One region of the Neptunomonas sp. XY-337 genome, then DNA from elsewhere that is predicted to be linked to it. Evidence: predicted binding sites of a transcription regulator. Region 1 holds the regulator's gene; the other holds the start of a gene.
The links. The regulator PhoB, encoded in region 1, activates phosphate uptake and scavenging genes when phosphate is short. The targets are predictions, from matches to a motif close to TGTCATANNNNTGTCANA.
Positions count from the first base shown of each region.

Region 2: E4L36_RS01590 (putative 2-aminoethylphosphonate ABC transporter substrate-binding protein) is a predicted target of PhoB. The motif match lies at 5,380-5,397, and genes of this name have one in related genera.

Region 1 is NZ_SPLL01000004.1:362,202-370,102, reverse strand. It holds gene E4L36_RS11725 (diguanylate cyclase) at 1-604, shown strand, start outside; gene E4L36_RS11720 (DUF1415 domain-containing protein) at 601-1,188, opposite strand; gene E4L36_RS11715 (chorismate lyase) at 1,314-1,868, shown strand; gene ubiA (4-hydroxybenzoate octaprenyltransferase) at 1,982-2,839, shown strand; gene phoB (phosphate regulon transcriptional regulator PhoB) at 2,926-3,621, shown strand; gene phoR (phosphate regulon sensor histidine kinase PhoR) at 3,657-4,961, shown strand; gene cysZ (sulfate transporter CysZ) at 4,965-5,705, opposite strand; gene E4L36_RS11690 (hypothetical protein) at 5,714-5,941, opposite strand; gene E4L36_RS11685 (NADP-dependent oxidoreductase) at 6,069-7,010, shown strand; gene E4L36_RS11680 (hypothetical protein) at 7,029-7,691, opposite strand; gene E4L36_RS11675 (ATP/GTP-binding protein) at 7,702-7,901, opposite strand, start outside.
Region 2 is NZ_SPLL01000001.1:285,549-293,449, reverse strand. It holds gene rimK (30S ribosomal protein S6--L-glutamate ligase) at 1-161, opposite strand, end outside; partial or broken gene E4L36_RS17870 (RimK/LysX family protein) at 243-578, opposite strand; gene E4L36_RS01615 (Lrp/AsnC family transcriptional regulator) at 831-1,301, opposite strand; gene E4L36_RS01610 (pyridoxamine 5'-phosphate oxidase family protein) at 1,404-1,997, opposite strand; gene E4L36_RS01605 (PLP-dependent aminotransferase family protein) at 2,111-3,553, shown strand; gene E4L36_RS01600 (patatin-like phospholipase family protein) at 3,522-4,436, opposite strand; gene E4L36_RS01595 (UTRA domain-containing protein) at 4,608-5,327, shown strand; gene E4L36_RS01590 (putative 2-aminoethylphosphonate ABC transporter substrate-binding protein) at 5,459-6,484, shown strand; gene E4L36_RS01585 (putative 2-aminoethylphosphonate ABC transporter ATP-binding protein) at 6,564-7,643, shown strand; gene E4L36_RS01580 (putative 2-aminoethylphosphonate ABC transporter permease subunit) at 7,640-7,901, shown strand, end outside.

The DNA.
Region 1 (7,901 bases):
TGTATCGGATTATCTTGTCCAAGATCGCGCCCCCGCAGTGCTCAAAGCGCGTATACGCATGATGCTAGATCTCAAGCGCTCGCGTGATGTGCTGGAGCGTTCGGCTCGGATCGATGGCCTTACCGGTGTAAACAACCGTCGTGAGTTCGAAAAGCAGCTCGAGATGGAGTGGCGCCGCTGTGCCCGCACCCGTCAGCCGTTGTCACTCATTATGGTGGATGTTGATCATTTCAAAGCATTTAACGACCGATACGGTCATTTAGCGGGCGATAGCTGCCTGCGACGTGTGGCCAGTGCCATGCAAAACAGTGTTAATCGCTCCCACGATGCTATTTTTCGCTACGGCGGAGAGGAGTTCGCCGTGCTGCTACCAGATACGGATAAAGCCGGCGCGCTCAACGTGGCACAAGCTATTCGCGATCAAATTCTCGCCCTTGGTATTCCTCACGACCGCTCATCAGCCGGCCTGGTGGTGACCGCCAGCCAAGGCTTGGAAACCTTAGTGCCCAGTGCCGAAAACAGCCCGCACCAACTGGTAGAGCACGCCGACACTGCGCTCTATAAAGCGAAAAAGCGCAGCCGTAACTGCGTGGTTGCTGCCTAACGCGCGTGCGTATCCCAATAGTCGGCTAACGGCGGGAATCTCTCGATCAGTCCCGCTTTGCCCAGCTCATGCATCAAGGCAATATTCCGCTCAGGGATCGCATCAGGGTCCTTGTAGTGGGCCAAGACTCTGCTCATCTGGTTTTCACGAATGATGTGCAACATTGGAAAGGGAGAGCGGTTAGTCCAATGGCTTAAGTCATCTTGATCCACACCCGCAAACAGATAACCCGGGTGAAAGCTAGCGACCTGAAACTGCTCACTCATTCCCGCTTGATCGAGTAACCGCTCGCAGGTGTGTAACAGATCGAGATAGTCGTAAAAGTCAGCGGTTGCGTTGGGAAATATATAGAGTGTTGTTGCCACGCTTTTTTCATCGCTACGCTGAATGAGGTCTAACTCATCTAAAAAGCCCGCTGCGACGGCCTCATCGGTTGCGGCGTCAGTAACGCTGTAACGCAATGAATCTTGCTTAACGACGGGCGCGGCAAACGGGCATAAGTTCAGCCCCACCACCATCGTTTCAACCCATGCACGCGTTAATGTAGCCGCTGCTACTTTGTCTTGTTCTGAACATATTTTCATGGCCGCATCCTAATTCATTGTGGCGCTAATCGAAAGTGACCAAGCGCACGCTTTCGTAAGGCCAGCGGTGACGTGCTGCATGGGAAAGGAGTAGAATACCTGCCGAGCTTATAAAGGAATTGTTTGTGCCCGTCCGCCACTCTCTTATTCACGCCAGTTTTGATGCCCGCTGGTATCATTTGCGCCGCTTGTCCGCACTCCATGCGCCCTACCACTGGCAGCGCTGGTTAACTGACCGCGGCTCACTGACACAGCACCTGATAAATGCCAGCCAAGGTCATTTTAGCGTTGAAGTGATTGCACAAGGCTGGGGACGCCCGAACCGCTCGGAAGCACAGATATTGGGAATGCCACCACGCCAGCTCGCACTCATTCGTGAAGTCCACTTACTGGGCAATCAGGAGCCGTGGGTTTACGCACGCTCAATTATTCCTGCGGCAACGCTGACAGGTCGCGAGCGACAGCTCCACCACGTCGGTAACCGGTCGCTAGGCAGTGTGCTCTTTAATGACCGAACCATGCGCCGCGGCCCCCTCGAAGTCAGCCGGTTCGATATCACCAGCGAGCAAACGCTATGGGCACGGCGCTCCCAGTTTTATCTATCCAATAAACCCCTACTCGTATGTGAGGTTTTTTTACCGGCACTAGAGCAGGTAAACTATCAGCCCACAACGAGCTAGCCCTGATCTCAAACGGGGTTGAATTCCATTAGCATACCGTCACGGTGACTTTCAAAGGTGACGGGTGATGATATAAAAGGATTGTTATGCCCGGTGCCCCCCTATTTAAGCCCATGAGCTTACGCGAGCGGTTGGATGTCTATGTCAATTTGACGCGTTTCAACCGGCCTATCGGCAGCTACCTGCTGTTATGGCCAACCTTGTGGGCACTATGGATCGCATCTGAAGGCATTCCCGACCTCAAGCTCATTGCTGTCTTTACATTGGGCGTTTTTCTGACGCGCTCCGCTGGCTGTGTTATCAACGACTTTGCAGATCGGAAAGTTGATGGGCATGTAAAGCGCACCGCTCAACGCCCCTTAGCGACGGGAAAAATCACCGCCAAAGAAGCACTATTACTGTTTGCTGCGCTCATGCTTGTTGCATTTGGCTTAGTGCTGCTAACCAATACGATGACGATTCTTATGTCATTTGGTGGTCTGTTTCTCGCATCACTCTACCCTTTTATGAAACGTTATACCCACCTACCGCAAGTGGTTCTCGGCGCAGCGTTTGGGTGGGCGATCCCCATGGCATTTACCGCTGTTGGCGAACAGATTCCGCTGATCGCATGGGTGATCTACAGTGCCAAGCTACTCTGGACCGTGGCTTACGACACCATGTACGCCATGGTTGACCGAGATGATGACCTCAAGATTGGTATCAAATCGACCGCTATTCTGTTTGGCCAATACGATAAACTCATTATCGCGATACTGCTGATACTCACCCTTATCCTCCTTGTAGTAGCGGGCTTTCTGGCTCAGCTCGGTGGCTTTTACTATCTCGGCCTACTGGGGGCTGTCGGTTGCTTTGTTTACCAGATGCGGCTGATCAAAGATCGCGAGCGAGCCCCTTGTTTTCGTGCCTTTTTGAATAACCACTACGCGGGGTTGTCGGTCTTTGTTGGCATTTTTCTTCACTATCTTTAGTGAATTGTTCTAGCATGTAACAATAGTGTCACAATAAAACATTGTAATACTCCCGTCTTATTTTAAGCGTAAGAGGCGGTTTACCCATGTCGGCAAGCAAGAAAGTGCTGATCGTTGATGACGAAGCTCCTATCAGGGAAATGATTGCAGTAGCTCTGGAGATGGCAGGCTACGAGTGCATCGAGGCAGATAATGCTCAAGAAGCACATGCGTTAGTTGTTGATCAAAAGCCAGATATGATTCTGCTCGATTGGATGATGCCAAACATGAGTGGCATTGAGTTGGCACGCCGCCTGCGTAAAGATGAAACCACCGCTGATGTGCCGATTATTATGCTCACGGCTAAAACGGAAGAGGAGCATAAGGTAAAAGGCCTTGAAGCCGGTGTTGATGACTACATCACCAAGCCTTTTTCACCACGCGAACTCGTTGCACGCCTCAAAGCAGTGCTTCGCCGAGCGACGCCTAAAGGGATCGAAGAACCCGTTACAGTTGAAGGGTTAACACTCGATCCAATTTCACACCGCGTGACCGCCAATGACAAGCCAATAGAACTTGGCCCAACCGAGTTTCGTTTGTTACAGTTCTTCATGACCCACCAAGACCGCGCATACTCCCGTGGGCAGTTGCTCGATATGGTTTGGGGTGGCAATGTTTACGTTGAAGAACGCACTGTGGATGTGCATATCCGACGCTTGCGCAAAGCGCTGGGTAGTCAGCACGACCATTTGGTACAAACAGTGCGCGGCACGGGCTACCGCTTCTCGACGCAGGTTGCATAGCACCGCTGCTGCACGCAATCTAGGTTAAACAGTTTATGCAAAAATCGCCTCGTGCTGGCGTTAGCGGCCTCTTTGCTGTTATCGCACTGCCAGCTTTTATTGGCTTACTGCTAGGTAGTTTAAGTTGGGGACTGGTTGCGGGTTTATCGCTCTGGGCCTACCTGCAACTACGACAAACACGCCGCCTGCAAAAATGGCTATTAAGCACCGATTTACTGCCGCCTGAAAGCCATGGCCAGTGGGGCGATATCTTCGACGATCTCGCACGCTTGCAAAAGCGCCATCGCAACAAGAGCAAAGATCTACGTAGTGTTATCAGCCGCTTCCAGCAGTCCTCCTCTGCTCTCCCTGATGCGGTCGTTATTGTTGATAAGCAAAATAACTTAGAGTGGTGGAATCGTGCAGCTGAGCGGCTGATCGGCTTGAAAAGCTCAGCCGATCGCGGCAAACCTCTCATGAACTTGCTGCGCGACCCTCGCTTTATTCGCTATTACCGCAAAGCGCAGTACGAAGAGCCTTTGCAGTTACCTAGCCCGCTGCACAACGATACGGTTTTACAGTACCAGATCACCGAGTTTGGTGTGGGTGATCGTTTGATTGTTGCCCGTGATATTACGCGACTAATACGTCTTGAGCAGACGCGACAAGACTTTGTTGCTAATGCATCACACGAGCTGCGCACACCGCTTACAGTTATTCGCGGCTACCTCGAAACCTTTCTGGACCAGCCACTACCCAAACCCATGGAGCGCGCACTCACGCAGATGCAGAACCAAGCCATTCGTATGGAAAGCTTAGTATCCGATCTGCTGCTACTGTCGCGGCTTGAAGCCAGCCAACACATTCCCGATGAAAACCCTGTCAATATTCAAGGGATGCTGCGTTCCATTCAGGCTGATGCTATCGCACTATCTGGCGATAAGGAGCATCATATAGAGTTAGATGCCAACCCCAACTATGATCTGCTAGGGCAGTCACAAGAGCTGCAAAACGCCTTCTCTAACCTTGTGTTTAACGCGGTTCGCTACACGCCCGCTCAAGGCCATATCAAGGTGACTTGGGAAGTAGACACTGAAGGTGGTCATTTATGTGTGACCGATAATGGTATTGGTATCGATTCGATCCACCTTGGGCGTCTAACTGAGCGTTTTTATCGCGTCGATGAAGGGCGCTCTTCTGCCACAGGTGGAACGGGCTTGGGGCTCGCAATTGTGAAGCACGCGCTGCAGCGCCACGGCGCTCGCTTAGAGATTGAAAGCCAACCCGGGGTTGGTAGCAGCTTCTGCTGCCACTTCTCCCGGGATATGCTCACCAAGACACCGCAGTCGCTGGTGAGCTAGGTACTAGCAACCTGCGCGCTGGGCTTGGTCTTCGCTCCAGTACAACGTCGCACCAATGACCGCAGCAGGCATCATGATCAGATTCACCACCGGAATCAGCATTCCCATCTGAACGATGGCACCAAAGCTCAATGACGTGAGATTGCGCTCGGCTAGCAGTTCTTTCATACGACGGAAAGTAACTTTGTTGTTATCCATGGGATAGTCACAATATTGAATTGCCATCATCCAAGCGCCGAAGACAAACCAGAGCAGTGGCGAGAGCAAGTTAACGCCGGGTATCAGGCTGATAACGAGCAACGCTAATAAACGTGGCAAGTAGTACGCTAGCTTAGACAGCTCACGCGCAAGCGCGCGTGGCACCATCGTCAGCAACCCCTTCCAACCATCATCGGCGATACGCACACCACGTTGCTGTAGCTCCACCTTCTCAGACAGGAAGCCATTGAACGGCGCGGCGATCAGGTTCGCTACGATAGAGAAGCCGTAATAAACAACAATTAACACCAACAGTGCAAACAAAGGCCAAAGTAGGAAATCAAGAAAAGATAACCACGTTGGCAACTGCGACATCCAGTACGCCACCCAGCGATCAAACTCATTGATCAGCAACCAGATAGCACCCGAGAACAGCAGAATGTTTATCAACATCGGGATCAGAACGAACTGGCGAATACCCGGCTGCGTCAGCATGCTAAAACCACGTAAAAGGTAGCCCGCTCCTTTGACAGGATTTCCTCGCATCTTAACTCCTAAGCAACAAAAAAGACGATAAAGCGCATGACCACAGCAAGAATCATCAAGCCTAGTCCTGCACGGTTTACTTTGAATTCGATCGCATTAAAGCTGATCGTTGGCTGCCAAAACATCAGCACTGACTTCATATCTTTGGTACGTCCAACATACATCGCCAACGATACGCAAAATACGATCAATCCACCCCAGAATAGAAAAGGCTCAATCGTGGCTAGAAAGTTCATTTATCACTGCTCCTTTTGGTCTTATAAGGTGCCATAGACTAGCAGAATTGCGTTACAGGAGCTGCACAGATAGGCTTAAGTCTACTCTAATGTTTGACCGAAACAGCCCAGTAGCGAGGAGCACCGCGTGAAAGCAATACAACTACACACCTTTGGCGGTAACGATGTCTTAGGATATGAAGAGGTAAGCGAACCGAGCCTGAAGTTAGGTGATGTGCTGATTCAAACCCATGCGGCGGGTATCAACCCCATCGATTGGAAAACATGTTCTGGCGGCGGTGCTGCACCCTTCATTGGTGAGTTACCCTTTATTCCAGGATGGGAGTTCTCAGGTACAGTGATGGCATGTGGTGCAGATGTAGCGGACTATCAAACTGCTGATCGCGTCTGTGGCTTTATCCACTTCCCAGCGCGCGCAGGCTGCTTTGCTGAACAGATCGCAGCACCCGCCGCATCACTGGCAAGAGTCCCCGAAAATGTCGATATGAATGTGGCAGCAGCACTCCCTCTAGCAGGTTTAACAGCGTGGCAAGCGCTCTTTGAGGGCGCTAACTTGCAACCCAAGCAACGCATTCTCATCCTAGCGGCTGCAGGCGGTGTGGGCCATTTAGCCGTTCAGTTGGCAGCACACAAAAACGCCACCGTTATTGGTACGGCCTCTGCACCTAAGCATGCTTATCTTCGCGAGTTAGGCTGTCATGAAGTGATCGACTACCAAGCCGCCAACGTGGCAGATGTGATCGACCCTGTTGATGTGATTCTCGACTGCGTGGGTGGGCAACACGCCATCAACGCTCTACCCGCACTCAAAGCGGACGGCGTGATGGTCACACTACCCACGGTAACAAAGGATGAGGTGATAGCGGCGGGCGAAGCAGCCGACCGGAAAGTGCTCAGTATGCGGGCGGTGCCTAATGCCGAACAACTGGCCCAAATGCTCAGTCTAGCGGCAAGCGGAGATCTCGTACTGTCTGTCGCTGCTGAATATAAGCCTGAGCAGTTGGGTGAAGCGTTTGACCAGATCGCCTCAGGACGAACCCAAGGCAAGCTGGTTTTACGCTTCAAGTAGCTGAGCTGATACGCCGTGCTAGCGTGCTCCCTGCTGTGCGCTAGCACGCACAATATTGACAGCGTTTTGCAAAAACTGGCTGCGCTCGCTTTTATCGTCAATCTCGGTTGCAAGTACTTTGATCAACTCAGCAACCTTACTCTTTTGCGCACCATGCTCGCTATACCATTGATCATATGCATCATCGAAAACAATCGATGCCGCTGGACCAATATAAATGGCTAACCCTTCACGCAACTGATCCATAACACCTAGCAGTTCCGCCTCATGCCAAGGGCGCCCTGGGCGCTTAGGCTTAGCTGCAGCTTTATCTGGTGCCGGCGCAGGTGTTTCCTCCACCGCATCAGGTGTTAGCTGCTTGCGGATTTTCGGTACAGCAGAGCGAATGCTGGTATTGATAAGGGCTAGATTCACGTCCTTATCCGTCATCATCAGCAGTAGCACATCTGAATTGATCGCGTAGCCAATCAATAAGTTTTCATCTAATTCGAGAAATACCTCTCGGTGGTCTAGGTCCATCCCCTCAACCGCCATAAAGATCTGCCTAATGACACGGCAGGCACCCGCGATGTTTTCATCCAGAATGCTGGGGAATGTAGAGGCATCGACAGCGTCCTCCTTGAAGAGGCAGCTATGGTGAATCCCACCGAGTAGTTCGAGGTCTTTTAATATTTTTTCCATAGCTTAAACGTCAACCCCACTGCAAAAGATCGTCAACTTGTTGCTTCAACGCGCGAAACGATACCCGATTGGAGGATTGGATCCCGAGCACCTGTTCCGAGTCATTGAGAAATACCGTGATGTTATCCTCTTTCGCGCTACGCAAAGAGACACTTTGCACCTTACCAAGGTCAGATACTTCTTCGAACACTTTGACAACGCCAGAGACGA
Region 2 (7,901 bases), on a different contig from region 1:
TTTCCGCCGCGATAGTGAACTTCCGGGTTGCCCGCATCCATTTTCATATAGCAGTGTTTGATATTCGGGAAGACCATCTCGTGGCCGCGCTCCTCACCCGCCTCAATAATACGGCGGTTACTATAAAGATTTGGGTTGCTAGCAAGGACACCAATCTTCATATCTTTCTTGGGCGCTTTCTTGGATACGTATACTTCATCTAGTTGCGCTTGCGAATAGTTACCTAGGGCAAAAGATTCATCTGGATCGACAATCAGCTTCCCAGACATCGCTTCGCGCCCAAGCAACATACGGTAGCCCATGGTGTCTCGGTTGGTGAGCGTCAGCTCTACATCGCAACTTTGGTCACCAATGGCGATACTGGTTTTAATCACATAGCGCTTTTCAGAACTACCGCTGGAGCTTTTCACGCTGCGACGATCAAAAATAGGGGCTTCGCAGTTAACCAACGTATTTCTGTTGTCTTGTAAAGGGCAGACGTCAAAACGTACCCAGCTAACGCCATCGCGCTGGAACGGCTGAATATTCAATGCATGGATGGCCGATGTTTTGGCACCAGAGTCGACTTTGGCTTTAATTGCTGGAATGGCAAGTTGCGGGAACTTGCATCATTCTTCGGCGCCACATAGGTTCTTTTCATTAGTCACGCGCGCAATCCTCGTTAGTCGGTGATGAATGGCGCCATTTGAACCTTGTTTTTAAAAAGAAACAATCTTTATTTTAACGTAGCTGATAGCAGCGCAACGAGACTTGAGGTTGCGCAATAATCCAAGGCCCATTGTATGTAATGGTACCTAAATTACGCTGTAGATTATCCGGTGTATATGGCGCTAAGAGGAGAAGGTCGCTGGCACCACGCGCTCTACCGGCGTTGATAAGATCATCATGGTGTTGGTATCGCTCATGTCGATAAAAGACTCGAGAATCGCATCCAGTTGCGCCATGGATTCAACCGCGAGTTTCACAAGAAATGCTTGCTCGCCGGTGACGTTTAAGCATTCGATAACTTCATCACAGTTAAGCAGTAGTGCTTTGAAGGCGCGCTCTTTAGTTTGGTAAACCTTGCACTGAACGAGCGCAACAATAGGATAACCAAGCTTATCGAGATCCACTTTGAGTGCGTAGCCGGTAATCACACCAGCCTGTTCCAGTTTGCGGATACGCTCGGCAACGGCGGGCGCGGAAAGGTGAACTTTCTTGCCAAGCTCTGCGTAGCTAATACGCGCATTTTTCTGTAATTCGGAAATAATTTTGCGATTGATACTATCGACCATGGCTGCCTTTGGAAATGTCGTTATCACTGCGCGCTACTATCGCAATTCGTAGCACCTCCGACAAGCGATTAGGTGTCAAAAAAAGGCGAAGCGCTCCATGCCAGAGCTGCTTCGCGAACAACGCTCTGCTCAGGCGTTGGGGTCAAAGGGTTCAAACTCGCCATAAACCTGATGAATGGGCAAAACACCGGATGTGAATGGCAAATCGAGATCTGCCGGATCGTCTTCAGGGCCTGTTGCGCGCACTTTTGCAGAGACGTGCTCCAGTGAGATGGCGATGACGCTGGTGGCTTTCATCTCGGTGGCATTGGGTGGGCGCGTCTCTTTTGAGCGGCCTTTTTTAAACTTCTCTAGTAGGGCATCTAACGCTTCGCGTTTCTCTTGCTCGTCTTCAACCAATATAGGCGTGCCAAACAGCATGACCGAGCGGTAGTTAACCGAGTGGTGAAAGGCTGATTTCGCAAACACAATGCCATCAAGTGCAGACACCGTGATGCAAGTTTTACCCTCCGTTAGAATGGCGTTAATCAGGCCGTTTTTGCTGGAGCCATGGATATAGAGCGTATCGCCGATACGCCAATGCAGGTTGGGCTGCACCGCAGGGTAGCCATCCACCACACCGCCGATGTGGCAAAGGTATGTATCATCAAGGATTTGATTGATCTGCTCTCGATCATAAACAGCGCGTTTTAAACCGCGCTTCACCTGTGTCTGGGGCTGCATAGTTCCACTCTCAGCTTTGTCGTTATCGGTTGGAACAGCGTATAGTGGTCAGTGGTATCTAAGAAGATCCAATTCTAAGATAAAAATAAGAACCACTTTGTGAGATCAACGCTGTGCTCTTCCAACCCTTGCTGTCGAAAACCTTTGATTCACGTACCCCAAAATATGAGCAGCTCTACGAGTTGCTGCGCGAGGCCATATTAGATGGCCGCATCTCAGCAGGCGATAAACTACCCGCGACTCGGGATCTGAGCCAGCAGTTGGGTATTGGACGTAACGCAGTGATTACCGCATTTGAGATGCTGGTGGCGGAGGGCTTTTTAGAAACACGCCACGGAGCGGGTACGTTCGTGGCTCACCTTGAAGGGTTAATTCCGGTGTTGCGCCGGGGCGAAACCAGCACGACAGTGGTGAAAACTAATAGCCTTTCCGATGCGATGGGGCGTATTGATGCTTTTGCGGCCGCACAAAGTGATCACCGTAGCGGCACTATTATGTTGCCAGCCAACCCACCCACAGCGCTTTTTCCCCACAAAGCGTGGCAGCGCTGTACGCAACAGGCAGCACGTCAACACGACTATGATCGTGCCGATTTAATGGGTGATCAGTTGTTGCGTCAGGAGCTTGCAGACTACCTATCATTGACTCGGGGCATTCGCTGCAGCGCGGAGCAGGTCATGCTGACCTCAGGTTCGTTGCATGGTATCGCAATGGCGTTGCAGGTTTTGGTGAATCCGCGGGAGCGCGTTTTACTCGAAGATCGGGGCTATCCGGGCATCGATGGTGCCCTAACCGGCATCGGCGCATCGCCGCAGATAATGCCTTGCGATGACCATGGCGTGCTAACCGATCATCTGGCAGCTTACACAGCCCGCGTTATGGTGATAACACCAAGCCGTTGTTTTCCTATGGGTGGCACGCTATCGCTGGAGCGGCGTATTGCATTGCTAGACTGGCTATATCAGGCTGATCGCTGGCTAATTGAAGATGACTACGATAGCGAGTTTATCTTTTCAGGCCACAGCATTGCCGCGCTTCAGAGCATGGATCGTTCTGGGCGCGTGATCTATACCGGTACCTTTAGCCGAACACTGTTTCCAAGCATTCGAACGGGCTATCTGGTGCTACCCGAAGCGTTGGTTGAGGTGTTCAATACCTATCGGCGCTACACCGAAGGCGGCATGCCAACACTACAGCAACACGCGATGGGGTTATTTATGCAGCAGGGCCATTATGCACGCCATCTGCGCCGAATGCGTAAACGTTATCAAACGAAAAAGGCCCAACTGTTGAGCTTTATGGCACAGCACTTCCCCAACTTAAAGCCCCTTGAAACCACGGGGGGGATGCATCTGGTGTTTCGTTTCGAAGGCGATGATATTGCAATCGCTGCGGCGCTGAACCGTGCGGGAATTGGTGCACGGGCGCTATCAAGCTACGAGCGCGCGCCGTTGGCAGATAAAGGTATCATTCTTGGTTATGCAGCACTTGAAGATGAGCATCTGGTGCGGTTGCAGCATGCGCTTAACGGGTGCTTGGCGCAAAAGAGGGGTTAGGTGAGCTAGCTGTTTGCTGGCGGGCAACCTTTAACGGCACGATGCGCTTGGCGGTATCATAGCCTGCTTTGAACAGTGCATTTTTTTGCTCGGGTGTGATATTGAACTCAACAGGTGAGATACTGCCGGTGTGAACCACGATGGTTTGCTGCCAAAAGGTTTCGCTAATGTACTCCTGAGACATGGTTGTCATAAAGGTGCGTATGAGTAGGCTAAGGTGCGACACCAACGGAATGAGTGGCGGCTTTGCGTCTCGTGGCGCGTGCTGAACACAGCTGAGACGAAACACTAATATCGGCGTGCCATTACCTGCCCAGTCTCGTTGCAGTGCTTCCTCAGATAAGATACTGCCATCCACCAAGAGCTGCTGTTTGTACTCCTTAAAGCTAAACAGCAGCGGAATCGACATCGAGAAGCGCACCGCTAACGATACTTTCATATCAGGCGAGTTCGCCCGGTTAAAGACCACTGGCTTACTGGCGCGTAGATCAGTTGCCACCACATGAAAATCACCGGATAGCTGGGAAAAGGTTTTGCCATCCAGCTTTTCATCGAGCCACTGTTCAAAAAGATCCCCAGAAGATAGCCCGCCCGTGCGTAACAAGCGGAAAAAGCCTTGGCCTAAGAATTGGCGAAAGTCGGTCTCTTCGGCAATAACGCGCAACTGCTCTAGTGAGTAACCCGCACAAAAGAGGGCGCCCACCACGGAGCCACCAGATACCCCCACCAGCGCTGGGAAACGGTAATCGAGCTCTTCGAGTGCGTTCAAAATACCAATATGGGCTGACAAACGGCTGCCGCCACCGGCAAGCACGGGCACGAGACTAAGGTGGTTATGAGGGCGATTGGCGGGCGTATCACCACGAAAGACGGAATCTGACACAAGCGGCCTCCAGCAATGGGGCTGGCTACAGATGTTTAAATTATAGCCAAAGTTGTTCGCAAGCTCAGCTTATACCAAAGAGTGTCATATGAACGTCACACAAAGTGGCTAGTTTATGGTGCCTCGTTTACTATTAATCAAATACTTACCAGCAACGACTCTGACCGCTTCATGACCTCTGCGACTGCCTCTGCCACCCATATCATGCGCTGCTTACGAGATGAAATCCGTAACGGGCATTTACAACCCGAAGACAAACTAGGCTCTGAGCGTATTCTTAGCGAGCGCTTTTCGACATCTCGGGTGACTATTCGTGAGGCTCTGAAAAAGCTAGAGTCTGAGGGCGTGGTGTATCGCTCTAACCGACGTGGCTGGTTTGTCACCTCGCCACGTGTTAAGTACGACCCAAGTTGTCCGGGCTTCTTTATGGACTATGTGGCGGAGCAGGGCTTTATACCTTTTAGCCGCATGCTATCGAGCGAACTTGTCCCTGCAGATAGCTACCTCAGTGAGCTATTCGAGATACCCGAAGGCAGCGACGTGGCCTGCATTGAGCGGGTGCGTGGAGCCGACAACCGTGCCGTCTATGTTGAGCGTATCTTCTTAAACCGCGACCTCCTTCCCGAGATTGAGCAACACGACTTAACCCTATCGGTGAGTAAAGTTGTGAAAGGGGAGTATGGCCAAGAGTATGCTGCGAACGATTTAGACATTCGCGCCGCGACGCTATCTTCCCATCAGGCGGCCACGTTAAGTGCACCGGCTAACTTCACCTGCTTGAATATCCGACGCATCGTGCGTAATGCACAAGGGCGTGTCTTTGAGGTGGATTTTGAAGCGTGGCGGCACGATACCGTTGAGCTTAGTTTATCCGTGATTGACACACCTTAACGCGCGGCAGCGATCGATTCGTTTTATCGCTGCAAACAATCTTTCGTAAATCTGTCACATCTTTGTAAAAAACTGGCGCTAATCTTTTTCCTCATCTGGTCTATACCAGTTAATCATTGAGGATATGAGAGATGACTAACAAAGCGACGTTTACCAAACTGGCACTGGCGACTTTGATGTCGGCAACTGCTTTGTCTGCACATGCAGGTTCTGAGTTAACCGTTTACACAGCGTTGGAAGCGGAAGATCTAAAGCGTTACGCCGCAGCGTTTAACAAGAAGCACCCTGATATCAAAATCAACTGGGTTCGCGACTCCACAGGTATCGTGACCGCAAAACTGTTGGCTGAAAAAGAAAACCCACAAGCTGACGCTGTTTGGGGTTTGGCAGCGACCTCTTTGCTGGTGCTGAAAGGCGAGCAAATGCTTCAGCCATACAAGCCAGCAGGTGTCGAAAAACTGTCTAAGAAATTCTACGACCAAGATGCAACACCGTCTTGGGTCGGTATGGACGCATGGATGGCTGCGGTTTGTTTTAACACCGTTGAAGCGAAAAAGCACAACCTGCCTAAGCCTACGTCTTGGGAAGATCTAACGAAGCCGGTTTACCAAGGCCATATCGTAATGCCTAACCCTAACTCATCAGGTACGGGTTTCTTAGACGTATCCTCATGGTTGCAAATGTTCGGTGAAGAGAACGGCTGGCAATATATGGACCGTCTGCACAATAACATCGCACGTTACACGCACTCCGGTTCCAAGCCTTGTAAATTGGCGGCGGCTGGTGAAGCGCCCATCGGTATCTCTTTTGCATTCCGTGGTGCGAAGCTGAAGAAAAAAGGCGCGCCGTTAGATCTTGTCTTCCCTAAAGAGGGCCTAGGCTGGGATATGGAAGCCAGCGCAATTGTTAAAGGTACAGATAATCTGGATGCGGCTAAGAAGCTGATGGATTTCTCTATCTCTGAAGAAGCTAACCGCCTATATAACAAAGGTTACGCAGTTGTTGCGATGCCGGGTATCGCTAAGCCAGTACAGTACTTCCCAGAGAATGCTGCTGAGCTGATGATCGACAACAACTTCGAGTGGGCTGCGAGCAGCCGCTCCGAGATCTTGAAGCAGTGGCAAACGCGTTACGACAGCAAGTCTGACCCGAAATAGATACTGGGCTTTTTGATGTAAAGCCCTCGTCATGAGGGCTTTCTAGTATCTAACAGATTCAGGTAACGGGAAGGTCACGATGCACTATCTATCGATTCAAAACTTAAAAAAGCACTTTGGTGAATTTACGGCGCTGCAGGATATCTCTCTTGATATAAAAGAGGGTGAGTTTGTCTGCTTTCTAGGCCCTTCAGGCTGCGGTAAAACCACACTACTACGCGCCATTGCCGGTCTTGATCAGCAAAGTGAAGGCAGCATCCACCAAGCAGGACGGGATATCTCTCAACTGCCGCCTGATCAGCGTGACTTTGGCATCGTCTTCCAGTCTTACGCCTTGTTCCCCAACCTAACCGTTGCTGACAACATCGCGTATGGCCTAAAAAACAGCAGCGATGCAAAAGTACGCCAGCGTGATGCGATCACCCAGCGTGTGGATGAGCTCCTTGAGCTGATCGGCTTAGCGGGTGCTAACCATAAATACCCATCTCAGCTGTCTGGTGGACAGCAGCAGCGTGTTGCTTTAGCGCGTGCTATCGCGACGAAGCCGGGTTTACTGTTGTTGGATGAACCCCTATCAGCGTTGGATGCCCGCGTGCGTGTCCATCTGCGCCGCGAGATTAAAGAGCTACAGCGTACCCTTGGTATCACCACCATCATGGTGACGCATGACCAAGAAGAAGCGCTCACCATGGCCGATAAGATCGTGGTTATGAACAACGGTGTCATTGAGCAAGTGGGCACCCCAGAAGAGATCTATGCCGCGCCTGCGTCGGCGTTTGTGGCCTCGTTTGTGGGCACTATGAACTTTCTCAACAGCTTTGTTTCCGACACCAACCGCGTGCAAGTGGACGAAACCTACCTAAGCTGTGATGCCTGCGGTGATATGGAGCAGGACACTCAAGTTAGCGTGGCGATCCGCCCTGAAGATATCCGTGTGCGTTTTAATGGTGATGCAACCAACACGCTACGCGCATCAGTCAGAGGCTTTGAGTACTTAGGTGCGTTTGCTCGCGCAGAGCTTGATGTGGATGGGATTCATCAGCCGATCGTTGCTGATTTCTCGATGAACGATGTACGCGATCACAATATTTGCTGTGGTGCTCAAATGCACTTAGACATCCCTAAACATCGTTTGCATGTATTCCGAGAAGCATCATGAGTAGCCGTTTTATCGCGATGAATGCTGTGGGAGCATCGCGCCGTTGCTTGCATAAGGATCAGTGGGTGCAAGCGGTTGGGTTATTGATAGCAGCGGCTTTTTTGCTGGTGGCAATGGTGCTGCCGCTCTACGCGATTCTATCGAAGAGTGTGCAGAACAAAGCGGGTGATTTCGTGGGGCTTGAAAACTTCATCGCCTACGCCAGTTCGCCGTCTTTGTTTGATTCAGTGCTTAATTCACTGTTTATCGCCTCACTGA